Variovorax paradoxus: one gene and its partner. Each later gene encodes a partner of the first gene's protein in a complex. Links are inferred from orthologs where the notes say so. Each region holds a gene or a part of one and is shown on either strand. Other genes may lie near its edges. The genes, in order: tldD and pmbA.

The links.
Region 2: the proteins of tldD (region 1) and pmbA are in contact, whole or in part, in a solved structure (PDB 5NJ9), measured with the Escherichia coli proteins. The link is inferred for Variovorax paradoxus from one-to-one orthologs.

Annotation. Positions count from the first base shown.
Region 1 is NZ_CP045644.1:459,266-469,057, forward strand. What follows is about bases 1,414-4,385. They hold tldD (metalloprotease TldD), read right to left. Parts: upstream 3,644-4,385; coding sequence 2,183-3,643; downstream 1,414-2,182. Other genes in these bases: GFK26_RS02035 (hypothetical protein), read right to left, coding at 1,567-2,100; rodA (rod shape-determining protein RodA), read right to left, coding at 3,759-4,385. In the rest of the region: GFK26_RS02025 (cupin domain-containing protein), read left to right, coding at 1-201; GFK26_RS02030 (3-deoxy-7-phosphoheptulonate synthase), read right to left, coding at 213-1,331; more of rodA, read right to left, coding at 4,386-4,913; GFK26_RS02050 (ATP-binding protein), read right to left, coding at 4,949-6,784; GFK26_RS02055 (response regulator transcription factor), read right to left, coding at 6,791-7,534; GFK26_RS02060 (YqiA/YcfP family alpha/beta fold hydrolase), read left to right, coding at 7,816-8,409; GFK26_RS02065 (ribonuclease catalytic domain-containing protein), read left to right, coding at 8,470-9,792. UniProt on the Escherichia coli protein: Metalloprotease involved in CcdA degradation. Suppresses the inhibitory activity of the carbon storage regulator (CsrA).
Region 2 is NZ_CP045644.1:3,753,923-3,763,704, reverse strand. Bases 1,860-4,821 are described here. They hold pmbA (metalloprotease PmbA), read right to left. Parts: upstream 4,045-4,821; coding sequence 2,674-4,044; downstream 1,860-2,673. Other genes in these bases: yjgA (ribosome biogenesis factor YjgA), read left to right, coding at 4,143-4,802; GFK26_RS17135 (helix-turn-helix domain-containing protein), read right to left, coding at 1,860-2,608. Outside these bases: GFK26_RS17145 (carbohydrate ABC transporter permease), read right to left, coding at 1-214; GFK26_RS17140 (ABC transporter substrate-binding protein), read right to left, coding at 217-1,488; more of GFK26_RS17135, read right to left, coding at 1,664-1,859; mog (molybdopterin adenylyltransferase), read left to right, coding at 4,961-5,551; GFK26_RS17115 (hypothetical protein), read left to right, coding at 5,636-6,130; GFK26_RS17110 (Ig-like domain-containing protein), read left to right, coding at 6,267-9,782.

The DNA of each region.
Region 1 (9,792 bases):
ACCCGGCCGCAGCACGTGGTGCCCGCCGGCCAGTGGCAGGCCGCGCGCCCGATCCAGGGCCACGCGGCCGGCGACTACACGCTGGTCGCCTGCATGGTCGGGCCGGGCTTCGACTTCGCGGACTTCTCGCTGGTGCCGCAGGGCAGCGACGAGGCGGCGTCGATGCGGCACCACTGGCCCGACCTGGCCCACATGCTCTAACTAACTACGCTTCAGCCCCGGCGCTGCTTGACGGCTTGAGACAAGGTCTCGAGCACCTGCACCGAATCGTCCCAGCCGATGCACGCATCGGTGATGCTCTTGCCGTACTCGAGGCCCGACAGCTGGTCCTTGCCCGGCGTGAACTTCTGGGCGCCCGCCTGCAGGTGGCTTTCGATCATCACGCCGAACACGCGCTTGGAGCCACCGGCGATCTGGTCGGCGATGTCCTTGGCCACGTCGATCTGCTTCTGGTGCTGCTTGGAGCTGTTGGCGTGGCTGCAGTCGACCATGAGCGTGGGCGGCAGCTTGGCGGCCTCGAGATCCTTGCACGCGGCTTCGACGCTGGCGGCGTCGTAGTTCGGCGTCTTGCCGCCGCGCAGGATCACGTGGCAGTCGCGGTTGCCGTTGGTCTGCACGATCGCGACCTGGCCGTTCTTGTGCACCGACAGGAAGTGGTGGCCGCGCGCCGCCGCCTGAATGGCGTCGGTGGCGATGCGGATGTTGCCGTCGGTGCCGTTCTTGAAGCCGATGGGCGCCGACAGGCCTGAGGCCAGTTCGCGGTGCACCTGGCTTTCGGTGGTGCGCGCACCGATGGCGCCCCAGGCGATCAGGTCACCGATGTACTGCGGCGAGATCACGTCGAGGAACTCGCTGCCCGCCGGCAGGCCCAGGCGGTTGATGTCGATCAGCAGCTGGCGCGCAATGCGCAGGCCTTCGTCGATGCGATAGCTCTCGTCCAGGTACGGGTCGTTGATGAGCCCCTTCCAGCCGACCGTGGTGCGCGGCTTTTCGAAGTACACGCGCATCACGATTTCCAGCGTGCCGGCGTACTTGTCGCGCTCGGCCTTGAGGCGGCGGGCGTACTCGAGGGCCGCGGCCGGGTCGTGGATCGAACACGGGCCCATGATCACCAGCAGCCGGTCGTCCTTGCCGGCCATGATGTTGTGGATGCCCCGGCGGGTGCCGGTGATCAGCGTTTCGATCGGCGTGCCGCGGATCGGGAAGAAGCGGATCAGATGTTCGGGAGGGGGGAGCACGTTGATGTCCTTGATGCGTTCGTCGTCGGTCTTGCTGGTTTTTTCGACGCTCGCATACCAGCTGTCGCCGGTGGGAGGGGTGTTCGTGCTCATCATTTCTTCCTTGTTGGTGTGAATGAAAAATCGTCAGGGCATAAAAAAACCGCCGGGGGCTGGAAGCCACCGGCGGTTCTGGGAGGGTGTTCGTTTGCTTTACGCGCTCGCCTCTCGTCCGCCGGAAACCGGGAACCAAAAGTAGGCAAAAAAGTAAGCGCGGAGGGCGGACATGTGGGCGGAATGTAGCACGGAAAATAAAAAACCCGGCCGCGTGGCCAGGTCGGTGTTGTTTTTACCGGTAGCCCGATTCGTTGGCGTTGTGAATGATCCAGATCAGGTTGCCGCTGCTGAAATCGCCCATGCCGCCGCCTGCGAAGATCAGGCGGCCCTGGCCCTTGTAGGTCATCTCGAAACGGTGGCGATCGCTGCCGAAATAGAACGGAATCCAGGCCTTGCCCGTCATGTAGGCGCCCTGGTCGGTGGGCGGGCCGGCGATGTCGGTGACCTGCTTGGTGCTCATGCCGATCTGCAGGCGCGTGAACTTGCTGTTGCGCGCCGGGTTGCCGGTGATCTCGCCTTCGTAGCCGTTCAGGCCCTTGACGGTGCGGCCGCTACCTGCCTCGACCTTGGACGAGTCGACCACGTTGCCACGGGCGTCCAGGCCGGCCTTCGAACCGCTGGGCGCCGCGGGCGCCGCAGCAGCGGGTGCCGGTGCCGCGGCAGGCTGGCTGCCCGAACTGCCGCGCGATGCGCAACCGGCGGTGGCCAGCGCCACCACGGCGGTCACGGCCCACAGCACGGCGGGCGAATTGATCCTGCTTCCCATTGAAATGCTCCTTGATTCGTCGTTCGCAAAAAAGGAGCGCAGCTTAGCAACCGAACGAAACAGCCTGCAAGTGCCAAAAGTCCTAAGCCGTTCCACCTACCGTCAGGCCATCGATGCGAAGGGTCGGCTGGCCGACGCCCACGGGCACGCTCTGGCCCTCCTTGCCGCAGGTGCCGACGCCCGAATCGAGCGCCATGTCGTTGCCGATCATGGTCACGCGGGTGAGCGCGTCGGGGCCGTTGCCCACGATGGTTGCGCCCTTCACCGGGTACTGGATCTTGCCGTTCTCGACCCAGAAGGCCTCGCTGGCCGAGAACACGAACTTGCCGCTCGTGATGTCGACCTGCCCGCCGCCGAAATTGGTGGCGTACAGGCCCTTCTTGATGCTGGCGACGATTTCCTTCGGGTCCTTGTCGCCGCCGAGCATGTAGGTGTTGGTCATGCGCGGCATCGGCACGTGGGCGTAGCTCTCGCGGCGGCCGTTGCCCGTGGGCTTGACCTTCATGAGGCGCGCGTTCATCGAATCCTGGATGTAGCCCTTGAGGATGCCGTCCTCGATCAGCACGTTGCGCTGGCTGGCGTGGCCCTCGTCGTCCACGTTGAGCGAGCCGCGGCGGTCGGCAATGGTGCCGTCGTCGAGCACCGTGACGCCCTTGGCCGCCACGCGCTGGCCGATGCGGCCCGAGAACGCGCTCGAGCCCTTGCGGTTGAAATCGCCCTCGAGGCCGTGGCCGATGGCTTCGTGCAACAGGATGCCGGGCCAGCCCGAACCGAGCACCACCGTCATCTCGCCGGCCGGGGCCGGGCGGGCATCGAGATTGGTCAGCGCGGCCTTCACGGCGTGGTCGACGTACTCGGCGATCTGTTCGTCGGTGAAATAGGCCAGGCCAAAGCGCCCGCCGCCGCCGCCCGAACCGACCTCGCGGCGCCCGTTCTGCTCCGCGATCACGGTGACCGACAGCCGCACCAGCGGCCGCACGTCGGCCGCCAGCGTGCCGTCGGCGCGCGCCACCAGGATCACGTCGTACTCGCTGGCCAGGCCGGCCATGACCTGCGCCACGCGCGGGTCGCGCGAACGGGCCAGCTTCTCGACCCGTTCGAGCAGCTTGACCTTGGCGGTGCTGTCGAGCGTGGAAATGGGATCGACGCCGTTGTAGAGCGAGCGGCTCGCGGCGATCTTGCGGGCGGGCGTCTTCACGCGGGCCGTGCGACCGGCGGAAGAAATGGAGCGCACCGTGCGCGCCGCGTCGAGCAGCGAAGCCTCGGAGATGTCGTCCGAGTAGGCAAAGGCGGTTTTCTCGCCGCTCACGGCACGCACACCGACGCCCTGGTCGATGCTGAAGCTGCCGGTCTTGACGATGCCTTCCTCGAGGCTCCAGCCCTCACTGCGGGTGTACTGGAAGTACAGGTCGGCATCGTCCACGCGGTGCGCGGTGATCTCGGCCAGTGCCTTGCTCAGGTGCGATTCGTCCAGGCCGAACGGCGTGAGCAGGAGCTGTTGCGCCGTGGCGAGGCGCTCGATGGTGGGTTCGCGAGAGATCATGACGGATTATTGCTCGCCCCCAGGCTCCGCGCACTTCGTGTCGCTTCTCCAACCCCCTACCGGGGGCAACACCTGAGGCCCGGCAAAGCCGGTTCCTCGGTGTTTCTGGCCTGATTCAGTTCTGGGACAGTTTCCGCGCCCGCGCAATCGACATCAGCAGGCCCAGCCCCAGCCCCAGCGTGACCATGGCGGTGCCGCCGTAGCTGATGAACGGCAGCGGCACGCCCACCACCGGCAGGATGCCGCTGACCATGCCCATGTTCACGAAGGCGTAGGTGAAGAAGATCATGGTCACCGCCCCGGCCAGCAGGCGCGAGAACAGCGTGGTCGCGTTCAGCGCGATGGTCAGCCCGCGGAAGATCAGCAGGATGAAGGCCGCGATCAGCGCCAGGTTGCCGATCAGGCCGAATTCTTCCGAATACGCCGCGAAGATGAAGTCGGTGGTGCGCTCGGGAATGAACTCGAGGTGCGTCTGCGTGCCCTGCATGAAGCCCTTGCCGCCGACGCCGCCCGAGCCGATGGCGATCATCCCCTGGATGATGTGAAAGCCCTTGCCCAGCGGGTCCTTGCTGGGGTCGAGCAGCGTGCACACGCGCTGCTTCTGGTAGTCGTGCAGCACGCGCCAGTCGACGCCGTCGACGCACAGCCGCGACTCGAAACCCACGATGAGCGTGATCGCCACCGCGCCGATCACCACCGGCGGCACGATCAGCTTCCACGGCAGTCCGGCAAAGAAGATCACCGCCAGCCCGGCCGCCAGCACCAGCAGCGAGGTGCCCAGGTCGGGCTGCTTCATGATGAGCCCGACCGGCACCGCCAGCAGCACGGTCGCCACCACGAAGTCGAGCGGGCGCAGCTGCCCTTCGCGGCGCTGGAACCACCAGGCCAGCATCAGGGGCATCGCGATTTTCAGGATTTCGCTGGGCTGGATCACCACGCCCACATTGATCCAGCGCTGGGCGCCTTTCTTCGTGATACCGAACAGCGCGACCGCGATCAGCAGCGCCACCCCCGCTGCGTAGAGCGGCACGGCGAACACCATGAGCCGCTGCGGCGGCACCTGCGCCACCACGAACATGATGCCGCCGGCCAGCAGCATGTTGCGGCCATGGTCGAGAAAGCGCGAGCCATGGTCGTAGCCGGACGAATACATGGTGAGCAGCCCGGCAAAGGCGAGCAGCATCACGGCAAAGGCCAGGAAGCCGTCGAAGCCCTGGAAGATGGGCGCAATGCGACGCGCCAGGGAGGGCTGGTTGAACACGGCAGACATGATGGGGGCGGATTATCCCCGCCCCGCCCGCCCGATCAGTCGAAACCGAGCTGAACGACCGTGCGGCCCGGTCGGCTTTCGATCGCCAGACGCGCCCCGATCGCGGCGGCGCGCTTCGACAGCGCCGTCGGCACCTCGGTGGCGTCGAAACCCACGCCGTTGTCGATCACACGCAGGTGCACGGCGCCAGCGCGCGCGTCGGCCTCGATGCGCAGCGCGCTCGCGTGGGCGTGCTGCAGCACGTTCGAGATGGCTTCGAACAGCAGGAACTGCAGCTGCCGCGTGGCGTGGGCGTCGAGCTGCGTCACCGTGGGCAGCTCGTCCACACCCCATTCGAAGGCGATGTCCGCCGCGGCCAGCCGGGGCTCCAGCCGGTAGCGCAGCGCCGCCAGCAGCGCGCCGATGTCGCCGGGCGGCAGGTGGATGGAGTCGATCGACAGCTTGAGCTGGTCGAGCGAGTCGCGCAGGGTGCGCAGCAGTTCTTCGGGGCTGGTCTGGCCCGATTGCAGCTGGCGGATCGCCGAACTGATGTGCGAGCCCACGCCGTCGTGCATGTCACGCAGGATGCGCTCGCGCTCGTGGGTGCGCGCCTGGTCGCGCGCCACGGCTTCCAGCTCGGCGTAGGTGGCCGCCAGTTCGCGCTCGCGCTGCGCCACGCGGTCGGCCAGCGTCTGGACCCAGCCGCGCGCCTGCACGCTCGCGAAGTGAAAGCGCCGCAGCACGATGAGCAGCAGCGCCACCCCGAACAGCACCGAGGTGTAGCGCACCCAGGTGGTTTCGCCATAGGCGTCGCTCAGGCGGATCACCAGCCAGTCGCGCACACCGAACGCCACCGTGACCAGCGCGGCGCCGGCCACCAGCAGCCGCTCGACACTGGGCCGGCGCACCGTGGCCACGGCAAAGGCGATCACGAAGCCGACGACGATGGTGATCTCGACCGCCAGCCAGCCCGTGAGCCAGCGCGGCTCCTCGCGGTTCAGCGCCAGCCAGGTGAACACCACGGTGCCGGCCACCACGGCCGCCATCGGCCAGCGCGCCCAGCGCAGGCGCGGGTTCTGCGCCCAGTCGGCGAGGTGATAGCAGAACATCATGGCGGAGGCGGCCCAGCCTGCGTAGCAGCCGGCCATCAGCACGCCCCAGAGCTGCCACGGCAGCGGCGGCTCGGGGATCATGGCGTCGGCCACGCGCACCGCCCAGCAGAACTCGGCGACCGCGGCCCAGAAATAGAGGGCGTCGCGCTGGCGGCGGCCGGTCGCGCCGGTGTCGACCTGGGTGAACCACAGCGCCAGCGCGATGCTGCCGACGATCAGGCTGAACGCCGTCAGCAGCACCGACCCCGTGAAGCGCCAGGCGTAGGCGCGCTCGAACAGCGCGGTGCGCACCGGCGTCGCCGGCCCGATGGTGACGCGCGACAGGCCGGCGCGCCGTTCGCTGTCGGCGCGGATGCGGATCTGCAGCAGGTTCTCGCCCTCTTTCAGCAGCCGCCCGGGCACCGGCACGTAGACGGGGGCCTTGGCGTAGTCGGCACGGTTGCCCTGGCCGAGGTCGCCATAGGCCTGCAGCAGCGCGCCGTTGAGCTGCACTTCGAAGACGCTGCCGGCACGGGGAATGAAGACGCCCCAGGGCACCTCGGGCACGGTCTCGATCCGGAACGGCAGGTCGAAGCTCGCGAAGCCGGTGCGCCCCTGGTGCCGGCGGTCCCAGTGATAGGACAGGTCGACGGCTTCCGTCTGCACGACGCCGTCGATGGTGGTGGTCACCCTGGCGTGGCGCAGTTCGATCGGTCCCTGCGCGCTGGCCGCCATGACATTCACCACGGCAAACAGCGCGGCCAGCCCGAGCAGGCACAGGAACGCCAGCCGCCGCAGCATCCGTCCTCAGCCCGGGTGGGACAGCAGGCCGAGGCGCGTGGCCTCGAACACCGCTTCGCTCTTGGAATGCACCGCGAGCTTGCCGTAGAGATTCTTGATGTGGGTCTGCACCGTGTGCACGCTCAGGCCCTTGAGGCGCGCGATCTCGGCGTACGAGAAGCCGCGTGCGATCAGCGTCAGCACCTCGTGTTCGCGCGCCGAGAGCAGGCCGCGGTCGGTCTCGTCGAGCGCCGTCTCTGCCGGCGCCGCGCCGGCTGTGCCCGGCACGGCCGCCTGCAGGCTGCGGTACTTGGCGAGCACGCGGCGCGCGATCATGGGCGAGATCGGCGAGGCCCCGGCCTTCATCTCGACGATGGTCTGCGCGATGTCTTCGGGTGCGGCGTCCTTGTGGATGTAGCCCACGGCGCCGGCCTCGATGCTGGCCAGCACGTTCTCTTCGTCACCGAAGACCGACACCACCAGTGGCTCGCAGCCGGGAAAGCGCGCGACGGCGTCGCGGATCACGTCGAGCCCGGTGCCGTCGGGCATGCCGAGGTCGACCAGCAGCACGTCGGGAATGGTCGCGGTGGCGGCCAGCCAGCTGCGCGCTTCCTGCACCGTGCCGGCGCTGCCGAGCCAGAACAGGCGCGGGCTGCGCTGCACGCTCGCTTCGAAGAAGGCGCGTGCGCGGCTGTCGTCCTCGACCACGAGCACGCCCCAGCGGCGTGGCATCCCGTCATCCTGAGCCTCGGTATTCATGGGATGAAGCATAAGCCTCGACACCTGCGGCCATGCCGGCCCGACCTCCCGTGTTCATGGGATGCCCCCTGCCAGATGCGTCACGAAACTTGTCTCATCTTTCTCCCTTGCGCCGCATCGTCCGCATCCTGCGCGACCGCGCCGTGAATACTTTCGAATTCCAGTCACGCCCTTGTCGCCCGTTTCGCAGGGATTTGTGAGGCCGTCGCGGCATCGGCGGCGTAGACCTCATGCAAAATTGTCTGAACCCGGCCACGGGGCGCGACCTGCGCACCGCCAGTCACCCTCCTCCCATGGACCCGCAAACCACCCATCTGTTGTACCTGCACGGCTTCCGCTCGTCGCCTCGATCGACCAAGGCGCGGCTGGTGGCGAAGCACGTGGCGAGCGAGCACCCGAACCTGGAATGGTGGTGCCCGCAACTGCCGCCGTCGCCGCACGATGCCATCGACATGGTGATGAAGGGCATCGCGCACTGGCCGCGCAAGTCGATGGCGGTGATCGGTTCGTCGCTCGGCGGCTTCTACGCCACCTACGTCGCCGGCATGACGCGCTGCCGCGCCGTGCTGCTCAACCCCGCGGTGCACCCGGCGCGCGACCTCACGCGCTACATCGGCAGCCAGACCGCCTGGCATGACCCGGCCGAGCATTTCTATTTCCAGCCGGAATTCATCCAGGAACTGCGCGCCATGGAAATCGGCGCGCTCACGCGGCCGGAGCGCCTGTTCGCGATCATCGCCAAGGGCGACGAAGCGCTCGACTGGCACGAGATGTCGGCACGCTACCCCGACAGCCGCATCAAGCTGCTCGAGGGCGGCGACCACGCGCTGTCCGACTTCGAAAAAGCGCACCTCGCCGACGTGATGGCCTTCATCAACCCGGTTTAGGGCGCGCGCCGCCAGCCGGGGCGGCGGCTCCGGGGTTGCCGAGTCGTGGACAATCGCGGCATGTTTGTATTGTTTGAAGAAGCCGGTAAATACCTCGGCGGCCGCGTCCTGTCGGAAGCCGAAGCCTCGGCGCAGGTCGAGCTCGAGACCGGCAAGCGCGTCAAGGTCAAGGGCGCCAACATCGTTCTGCGTTTCGAGAAACCGGCCCCGGCCGAGCTGATGGCCGAGGCGCGTGCGCTGGCCGCAGCCATGGACCTCGACCTCGCCTGGGAATTCGCGGCCGAAGGCGAGTTCGGCTTTGCCGACCTGGCCGCCGACTATTTCAGCGACAAGCCCACGCTCGCGCAGCAGGCCGCCGCGCTGTTCGCGCTGTTCGAGGCACCGCACTACTTCCGCCGCGCGGGCAAGGGGCGCTTCAAGAAGGCGCCGGCCGAGATCGTGCAGCAGGCGCTGGCCGCCATCGAGAAGAAGAAGGCCGTCCAGGCGCAGATCGTCGAATGGGCCGGCCAGCTCGCCGAGGGCGTGTGCCCGCCGGCGATCCGCGAGCAGCTCTACAAGATCCTGTTCAAGCCCGACAAGAACGCGCCCGAGTACAAGGCCGTGGTCGACGCCGCGCGCGCCACGCAGCGCCCGCCGCTCGACCTGCTGGAGCGCGCCGGCGCCATCGATTCGCCCTACCAGTTCCACTGGCGGCGCTTCCTGTTCGAGAACTTCCCCAAGGGCACCGGTTTTCCCGCGCTCGCGGCGCCGGCTGTCGCCGACGACCTGCCGCTGGCCGAAGGCGTGCGGGCCTTCTCGATCGACGACTCACAGACCACCGAAATCGACGACGCGCTGTCGGTGCAGGGCATGGGCAGCGGCACCATCACGGTCGGCATCCACATCGCGGCGCCGGGCCTGGCGCTGACGCCGGGCAGCGCCATCGACGCCGTGGCGCGCGCGCGCATGTCCACCGTGTACATGCCGGGCTACAAGATCACCATGCTGCCCGACGAGGTGGTCGACACCTACACGCTGCTCGAAGGCGGCGACCGCCCGGCCGTGTCGCTCTATGCGCGCTTCGACGAAGCCACGCTCGAGCTGCAGGGCACCGAGACCAAGCTCGAGCGCGTGCCGATCGTCGCCAACCTGCGCCACGACCAGCTCGACGCCGTCGTCACGCAGCCCTGGCTCGAAGACGCCACCTTCAATTCGGACAACACCCCCGACGCCGCCGCGAAGCTGCGCGCGCCGCTGAGCTTCCTGTTCCGCCTCGCCAAGCACCTGAAGGCGCAGCGCGAAGTGGTGCGCGGCAAGCCCGAGAACTTCAGCCGGCCCGACTACAACTTCCGCCTCGTGGGCAACGACGGCGCCGAGCCCACCGGCAACGAGCAGGTGCAGATC
Region 2 (9,782 bases), 3.3 Mb from region 1 along the record:
CCAGCGACACGCGCACCGAGTTCAGAAAGCGCCGGTCCGAGAACAGCTGCACGTAGTTGCTGAACCAGACCCAGCCGGTGTCGGCTTGGCCCAGCTCGCGGTCCTGCAGCGAGATGGCGATGGCGAACACCGTCGGCACCAGCGCCAGCACGGCCAGCACGAGCAGCCCCGGCCCGATGAACACGGCCGGCAGCCGTGTGGTGTGGGAACGCATGCTCACTTCTTGCGACGCGCGATCAGCTGCTTGGCGTAGGCGTCGAGTTCGTCGAGCCCGCCCTGGATGTCGGTGCGCGAGCCAGTGATCAGCTCTTCAAGAATGATCCCCCAGCGGTCGCCCAGATCGGGCCAGGCCGGGTCTTGCCAGAAGTTCACGGCCGTGACCTTGCCGGTGTCGGCCAGCGCCTTGCCCAGGTCGGCGCCGTAGCGCTGGGCGAACTCGGGGCTGCCGAGCACGCTGGTGCGGTTGAGTTCGCCGAACTGGCCTTCCGCCAGGCGGCGCCGCTCGTTCTCCTTGGACGTGGCCCAGGCAATGAACAGGCCCGCGCACTTCTTGGCGTCTTCGGTCTTGTTGGCGCGTGCGCCGATGGCCAGGCCGTGGCCGTAGCCGCCACCGGTGAGCGGCGCGGGCGGCACGGCGTAGGCGATCTTGCCGACCACCGTGGACATCTTGGGGTCGAGCGCGTTGCCCGCGAGCGGCGTGGATTCGACCAGGATCGCGACCTTGCCGGCCAGGAAGGCGCCGGTCGATTCGTCCCATCCGCCGGTCTTGGTGCCGGGCGCGGAGTACTTGAAGAGATCGAGGTAGGTCTGCGTCGCCTTCACGGCGGCGGGCGAGTTGAAGACCGGCTTGTCGCCGTCGAACCACTGGCCGCCGTAGCCGCGGAAGAACGGCATCCAGCGCCACACGTTGGCACCCGAGCCGCGCTGGCCGCGCAGGGCCACGCCATAGATGCCGTTGGCCGGGTCGTTGAGCTTCTTCACGGCCGCCACGAACTCGTCGAGCGTGGCCGGCGGCTTGATGCCCGCCTTCTCGAGCAAATCCTTGCGATAGACCATGAGGTCGCCGCCGCCGGTGAGCGGCGCGAACCAGGTCTGGCCGGCGAAGGTTGCGACCTTCTGGCGGCCGGCGTCGAAATCGGCGTAGTCGTAGCTGGCCGGGTAGTACGGCGTGAGCGGCACGATCCACTTCGACTGGACGAACTGCGCCACGTTGGCCTCGTCGACGTAGTACACGTGGTACTTGCCGACCGTGGACGCATCGGCGCGCGACTTGGCGCGGCGGTCGTTCTCGTTGAGGTTGTCCACGCTGAACGAGGCTCCGCTCAGGCGCTTGAACTCGTCCTTCGATTTCTCGAGCAGCGTCAGGCCTTCGCGCGGCTGCGACAGGACGCGCACGTCCTCCTTGCAGACCTGGGCCAACGCGGCGGGCGCCAGCGTGGCGAGCGCCAGCGCGAGGCCGGCCAGACGGTACGTGGGGGGAAGCGGCATGTCGTGTCTCCTTCGTTGTCGGTGCAAATTGCCAACGAAATGTCGACAAATGCAGCGAAACGAAGGTTAGGCGGCCGCTCCGGGGGGCTGCGTACACGCCCACCGGGCGCCTGATACTTTGATGCCAAGCCCTCTCGGGGTTTCGCCCGAGAGGCAAACCCGTATCAGGGCAGGATCAGGCGGCGAGCGGGGTGTTGTGCGCGCTGCGCAGGCCGAAGCGGCCCTGCGCCTGCTGCCGGTAAGCCGAGGGCGTCATGCCCTTGAGCTGCAGGAAGCGGCGGTTGAAGTTGGCCAGGTTCGCAAACCCCACCTCGTAGCAGATCTCGCTGACCAGCCGGTCGGACACCTGCAGCATCTCGCAGGCCTTCGTGATGCGCAGCCGCGTGACGAAGTCGGTGAAGGTGCTGCCCATGTGCTTGTGAAAGTAGCGCGAGAAGCTGCTTTCGGCCATGTTGGCGATGGCCGACACGGCGGGCAGCGACAGCTCTTCGGCCAGGTGCGCGTGCAAATGGTCGAGCACGCGGCGCATGCGGGTGTTGGCCGTGGGGTCTTCGTCGGTGGGCTCGGCGTTGCTGGAAATCTGGCGCCAGTCGCTCCAGTTCGCCAGCTCGTGCAGCAGGCCGATGAACTCCGACAGCCGCGCCATGCCCTCCTGCTTCTGCACGCGCACGAAGCGCTCGCGCACGAGGTCGCCGATGCCGAAGAACTCGATGCCCAGCCTGGCGCGATCAAGCATCGGCAGCACCGCTTCGAGTTCGGGGAACAGGTCGACACCCTTGCGCAGCGGTTCGTCGCGAAAGTGGATCACCATGCTGCGGTGGGGCACGCCTTCGGGCGGCACGTCGTGCGAGATCCAGGTGTGGGGCAGACGCCCGCCCACCAGGGCCACATAGCCGGGCTCGAAATGGCCGATGTGGTTGCCCACGAATGCGTCGCCGCTGGTGCGGTTGATGCACTGCAACTCGAACTCGTCGTGGTAGTGCCAGCAGTCGAAGGGCCAGGGCACGCCGTGCTGCAGGCAGCGCACCGAGCTCTGGCTCGCCGGCTCGAAGCCCAGGCGCGGGTCGCGCAAGAGTTCGTGTTCGAGGGCCGGCTTGCGCACGGCGCTGGTTTTGCTCATTTCCTGTCCCCCCTGTCTTTGAAATCGGAGGTCGTCGAGCCAGCGCCGTGCCGGGGCGGCGCCTGTCAGGCGCCGGCCACCTTCATGCGGTTGACCAGGATCGACCCCGTGGTTTTTGCGCCGAAAGTGTAAGCATCTGCGCCAATCGCCTCGATTCCCATGAGCATGTCGCGCAAATTGCCGGCAATTGTGATTTCTTCCACTGGAAAGGCGATGCGGCCTTTTTCGACCCAGAAACCGCTCGCGCCGCGCGAGTAGTCGCCGGTCACGTAGTTCACGCCCTGCCCCATCAGCTCGATGACGAACAGGCCCGTGCCCAGCTTGGCCAGCATGGCGTCGAGGTCGTCGCCGTGCTTCGTGAGGCGCGAGCTCAGCGTCAGGTTGTGCGAGCCGCCGGCGTTGCCGGTGGTCTTCATGCCCAGCTTGCGTGCCGAGTAGGTCGAGAGAAAGTAGCCTTCGAGGCGGCCGGCATCGACCACCTTGCGTGCGCGGGTGACCACGCCTTCGTCGTCGAAGGGCGAGCTGCCCTTGCCGCGCATCACGTGCGGGTCTTCGGCAATGTCGACGTGCTTGGGCAGCACGGGCTTGCCCAGCGAATCGAGCAGGAAGGTGCTCTTGCGGTACAGCGCCCCGCCGCTCACGGCCTGCACCAGCCCGCCCAAGAGGCCCACGGCCAGCGGCGACTCGAACAGCACCGGGCATTCGGTGGTCTTGATCTTGCGCGACTTGAGACGGCTCAGCGCCCGTTCGGCGGCGTAGCGGCCCACGGCCTGCGGGCTGGCGAGTTCGTCGGCCGAGCGCATCGAGCTGTACCAGGCGTCGCGCTGCATGCCGTCGCCCTTGCCGGCGATGGGCGCCACCGAAATCGAGTGCCGCGAGCTGGCGTAGCCGCCGCGAAAACCGTGCGTGTGGGCGCTGAAGAAATGGCTCTGCTGCGCCGAGACGCCGGCGCCTTCGCTGTTGGTGATGCGCTTGTCGGTCGACAGCGCCGCTGCCTCGCACTCCAGCGCCATGGCCGCGGCCTGCTCGCTGGTCACGGCCCAGGGGTGGAACAGGTCGAGCTCGGGGTGCACCTTGGCGATGTCGTCTTCGTCGGGCAGGCCGCTCACCGGGTCTTCGGCCGTGAAGCGGGCGATGTCGTAGGCCGCCTGCACGGTGCGGGCGATGGCCGCCTCTGAGAAGTCGGAGGTGCTGGCGTTGCCGCGGCGGTGGCCCACGTAGACCGTGATGCCCAGCGACTTGTCGCGGTTGCGCTCGACGTTCTCGAGTTCGCCCTTGCGCACCGAGACGCTCAGGCCGCAGCCCTCGGAGGCCTCGGCGCCGGCGTCGGTGGCCCCGAGCTTTTTGGCGTGGGCCAGGGCCGAATCGACCAGGTTTTCGAAGAAGGAACGGCTGTAGGCGAAGCCGGAATCGGCGCGCGAGGAGGATGTCGTCATGTGGTGGCTATGATACTTGCGCCCCCTGTTTCACGTTTTCCCTTCCGCGCCCCCTGTGCGCGTTGCAGCGCCGCACGGCGCAGCCCAGAATCCACCCCATGTCCCGCAAACCCAAAAAAGGCTATTTCGTCCGTGGCCACTTCGTTGCCGAAGGCAGCGAACTCGACCTTGAGCTCAAGCGCGAGCTCAAGGGCGGCACCGACGAAGCCAGCCGTACCGAACTCAAGCGCGAGAGCGACGAACTACAAAAGCTCGGCGAGGAGCTGCTCGGCCTGCGCGCGGCCCTGTTCGATGCACTGCCGCTGGGCGAAAAGCTCGTCGATGCCATCACCGAGGCCAAGCGCATCACCAATTTCGAGGGCAAACGCCGCCAGATGCAGTTCATCGGCAAGCTGATGCGCAAGCTCGACGAGCCCACGCTCGAGGCCGTCAAGCTCGCGCTGGTCGAGCAGAACACCGTGCCGGCCGCCGAAGCCGCCGCGCTGCACGAGGCCGAGCGCTGGCGCGAACGCCTCATCGCCGACGACGACGCCCTCGGCGGCTGGATCGAAACCCACCCCGCCACCGACTCGCAGCAGCTGCGCGCTCTCGTGCGCCAGGCCCGCAAAGACCTGAAGTCCGGCCCCGCCGGCGAAGCGCCGCGCCAGGGCAAGGCGTATCGCGAGATCTTTCAGCTTGTGCGTGCGCAGCTGGCGGTGCATGGCGGCGCCGACCACGCCGAAGCGGCTGCGGCGCAGGACCGCGAAGAAGACGCATGAGCGTCCGGCCTTTTTGACTTTCTCCCTCTCCTGCTCGCGGGAGAGGGTCGGGGTGAGGGCCGAGAGCCTGTACGCCCGCACGCCCTGTCCATCGCCAGCAACCCTCACCCCCGCCCTCTCCCGCAAGCGGGAGAGGGAGCAAGAGGAGCAAGAACACCATGAGCGCACCTGACTCCGTCCGCATCGGCATCGTCTCCATCAGCGACCGCGCCTCCAGCGGCACCTACGAAGACAAGGGCCTGCCTGCACTGAAAGAGTGGCTGGGCCGGGCGCTGAAGAACCCGCTCGAATTCGAAGCCCGCCTCATCCCCGACGAAACCGCGCGCATCAGCGCCACGCTCATCGAACTGGTCGACGCCGGCTGCTCGCTCGTGCTCACCACCGGCGGCACCGGGCCCGCGCTGCGCGACGTGACGCCCGAGGCCACGCTGGCCGTGGCCCACAAGGAAATGCCAGGCTTCGGCGAACAGATGCGCCAGATCAGCCTGCGCTTCGTGCCCACCGCCATCCTCTCGCGCCAGGTGGCCGTCATTCGCGACCAGAGCCTCATCATCAACCTGCCGGGCCAGCCCAAGTCGATCGCCGAGACGCTCGAAGGGCTGAAGGACGCCGACGGCACGCAGATCGTCCCCGGCATCTTCGCCGCCGTGCCCTACTGCATCGACCTCATCGGAGGGCCGTACCTCGAGACCGACGACACGGTCTGCAAGGCCTTCCGGCCGAAGTCGGCCATTCGCGCCGCGCGCTGAGGCGGCACCGCCCGCCTCGCAAAAACGAGCAGCACGGCGCCTGGAGCGCCTTGCGTGACCTGCGTTGTGCCATCGCGTACGACTTTGTCCTCACTCGCAGGCAACGACACCTTCACCACCGTCGGCACGGCCGACGTGGTGCATGGCGGTTCCGGCGATGACACGGTCCGCATCCACAGCGGCGATTTCGCAAGCCTCGACGGCGGCCTGGGCATCGACACCCTCGTCATGGACGGCAAGGCCATGCACATCGACCTGTCGGCCCTCGGCATGAAGGTGCAAGGCTTCGAGAAGTTCGACCTCGGTGCGGGCGGCAACACGCTGGCGCTGAGCGCGAGCGACGTGCTGGCCGGCGGTGTGCGCGACATGGTCATGGCCGACGGCAAGGTGCAGATGCTGGTGAACGGCGCCAACGGCGATGTCGACCTGCTCGGCGGCAGCGACGGTTGGACCCAGGGCAGCAACACCAATGTCGGCGGCGCGCCCTCGCGCACGACGAACGCCGGCTTCGGTGTTCTATGTGCCGTAGCCAATGGCTTTGTTTGCACTTTCAACGCCCCTCTGTTCCTTCATGCCTGACTTTCAGACTCGTCCCATGGTTTCGCCTGGCGGCTCTTCCTAGAGTGCCCGATCCCCCAGACCGCTTGATCGAACCGCGTGCGTTCATGTGTCGGTCCGGCTTCCTGTCCCCGTCCAGAGCAGAGAAATTACATCCATGGCATCAGAGAAAACCACCATCGCCGTCGACGACACGAACATCGGTCGCGCAGCGAGTGCGGGCATGTCGACGTTCACGGTGCAGCCGCCCGTCTTGGACGGGGCCTTCGACAACGCCGGTGACATCCAGGGCAACCTTGCACCCGGCAGCATCACCGACGACCGCCAGCCCGAATTCCACGGCCAGGGCACGCCCGGCGACACCATCGTCATCCAGGACAACGGCACCGAGATCGGCAAGGCCAGGGTCGGTGCAAGCGGCCTGTGGAGCTTCACCCCGTCGACCGACATGGGCGAAGGGCTTCACGCCATCACCCTCATCGCGCGCGATGCCTCCGGCAACGAGAGCGCCCCTTCCGCCCCGTTCAACTTCGAGATCGACGTCACCCCACCCGACGCCAGCCAACTGGCCATCACCGGCGTGCTGGACACCGTGGGCGGCATCACCGGCAACATCACGTCCGGTGCAGCCACCGACGACGCGCGCCCGCTGATCAGCGGCACCAGCTCCGGCGTGCCCGGCCACACCGTCATCGTGAGGGTCAGGGACGCGTCGGGTGAACGCGAACTGGGCCGCGCCGTCATCGGCGAGCACGGCCACTGGACGCTGCAGGTCGACGCCCCGCTGGCCTCCGGCCAGAACATGCTGCGGGTCTACGAAGTGGACGTCGCCGGCAACGAGACCGCACTGACCGCGCCGTACCGCGTGACCGTGAACACCGAAAAGCCGGCCGCTCCCATCATTGAGAGCGTGTTCGACGACGTGGGCACGCCGCACATGCTGCTGCCGGGCGAAGTGACCGACGACGCCAGGCCCACCCTCTCGGGCACCGCACCGGCGAAGCACACCGTCCAGCTCTACGACGGCGCCACCTACCTGGGCGAGACCGTCGCCGACGCCCGAGGCAACTGGAGCTTCACCCCCAGCGTCGCGCTGCCCGAAGGCCCGCACAACATCACCGCCACGGCCACCGACAAGATCGGCAACGTGAGCGAGCCCTCGGGCGCGTTCCCGCTGACCACCGACTACACGGCGCCCGCCGCGTCGGACGCGGTACTGAGCGACAACGTCGGTCCGATTCAAGGGCCCATTGCCCACGGCTCCGTCACCGATGACAGCACGCCGACCTATGCAGGCAACGCCGAGCCGAACACGACCGTCGTCATCTACGACCACGGCAAGGAAATCGGCCGCACGCAAACCAACGGTGCGGGCGACTGGACATTCACGCCCACCGTGCCGCTGACCATCGGCCTGCACAGCTTCAGCCACACCGTCATCGACGTCGCCGGCAACAGCAGCGCGCCCTCCAAGGTGATCGACTTCAGCATGAACGACAGCGGCGATGACCACGCCAGCCTGGCTGAAAGCAAGAAGTCGATCAGCGTGACCTTCATTGCCGACATCTCCAACAGCATGGCGGGGGCCAAGAGCGCCAACCAGGTCCAGTCGATGAAGGCGCTCGCCGAGGCGTACGCCAAGATGAACGTGCCGGCCACGTTCAGCCTGATCGCCTTCGGCAGCAGCGCCACCCACAAGGGCACCTTCACGTTCACGGGCGACAAGGACCCGAACTACGCCAAGCTGATCGCGGCGATCAACTCGACGGTCTCCGCCTACCAGAACACGAACTTCGACAACGCGCTGACCCTGGCAAGCCAGCTCATCAAGGCCGAGTACGCCGCCGCGGGCAACAACCCCTTCAAGATGAAGCAGGTGTTCTTCCTGTCGGATGGCTACCCCTACCCCTACGCCACCAGCGCCGCAACGCTGAAGCAGTGGCAGGCCCTGATGGACGACCCGGACGGCAAGTCGGTGACGTCGAACCCCATCGAGGTCACCACCGTGGCCATCGGCGCGAGTGCCGGCCTGTCCGCCCTGAACCAGGTCTCGACCAGCGGAACGACGGTGGCCGTCGCCAATCCGGCCGATCTGAAGGACGCGGTGATCGACCAGATGTTCGTGTCCTGGGCCTACGGCAGCCTGCTGAAGAACGACACCCAGGTGGTCATGGACGCCAAAGCGAAGATCAGCCAGTTCACCGTGGGCAACGAGGTGTTCCGCATCACCGCCGCGGACCAGCTGGCGGTGGACAACGCCAGCGGCAAGGTCGGCGCAACCTACGACAAGGCGTCGGGCGTGCTCACGCTGAAGACCGACGCGGGACAGCTCACCGTGTTCATGAAGAGCACGATCGGCCACAGCGCCGGCGACTACATCTTCCGCGCGTATGCCAGTGAGAACGACGAGCTGACCCTGGGCGGCAGCATCGAGTACGTGTTCGGCTACACGGCCGTCAACAGCAAGGGCGAAAGCCAGACCTCCAAGCTGTACATCACCGACAAGCTGCCGCAGGTCGGCACAGACTCGGTGACCGTCACCCAGATGGGCAAGGACGAGGGCGTAGCCGGAAACTACGTCACCGCAGACAACAGCGGCGGCCGCCTCATTGCCGGCACCCTCAAGGCTGCGCTGGCCGACGGCCTGTCGCTGCAGGTGTCGACCGACGGCGGCGCCAGCTGGCACAACGCGGCGCTGAACGGCGGGAACTGGGCCTTCGTCGACACGCAGGCACACCCCGGCGACTGGAAGATCCAGACCCGTGTCGTCGACGACAAGGGCAACAACAGCGGCGTTCTGACCACCCAGGACGTGGCCTGGGTCTCCGCCGCGGAAGCACCGACCATCACGCGCATCGCGGAGGCCGAAGGCGTCTACACCACCACCAAGGCGCAAGACGGCTCGCAGGTGCTGCTGTCGCTCGCCGGCACGGGCGCGAAGGTCGGCGACAAGGTGCACGTCCAGTGGGGCGCGAGCACCTACGACCAGGTGCTGACGCAGGCGGACATCACCAACGGCACGGCCACGCTCAAGGTTCCTTCGAGCGTGACCTACTCGTACCAGGGCGCGGCCAAGGACTTCGCGGTCACCGCGCAGATCATCGGCAAGGACGGCGCGCTCGGCGCGGTGTCCCAGCCGTACAACGTGGTGGGCACCTTCACCACCACGATGGTGGGCGACACCCTGCAGAAGACCCCCGTGGGCGACGTGTACACCGGCACCGGCTTCAAGGTCACGACCTTCGGCACGCTGGCCAAGACGGCCGTGACCACGACCACGCTGGCCGGGCTGACCCTGAGCGATGGCGCACAAGCCAACGCCCTGTTCACCCTGGACAAGCCCGCGAACTACGTCTCGCTGCGCCTGACCGGCATCGACAACGCCACGGGTGCCCGGATCCAGGTGTTCGACGTCAAGGGCAACCTGATCCACACCGCGGACTTCATCGGCGGCACCGACGCGCGCCACACCAAGACCTTCACCTACACCTCGGCCGCGCTGGTGGACATCGGCTCGTTCAAGGTCGTCGCCCAGAGCCCGAGCGTGACCCTGGACGCGTTCAACCACCGCGTGGTGAACCACGTGGCGGAGGCGCGCGACCCGAACCTCATCGAGTACGCACCCGAGACCTTCTACGGCAGCGCGGGCGACGACGTGGTGTCGCTGCAGATC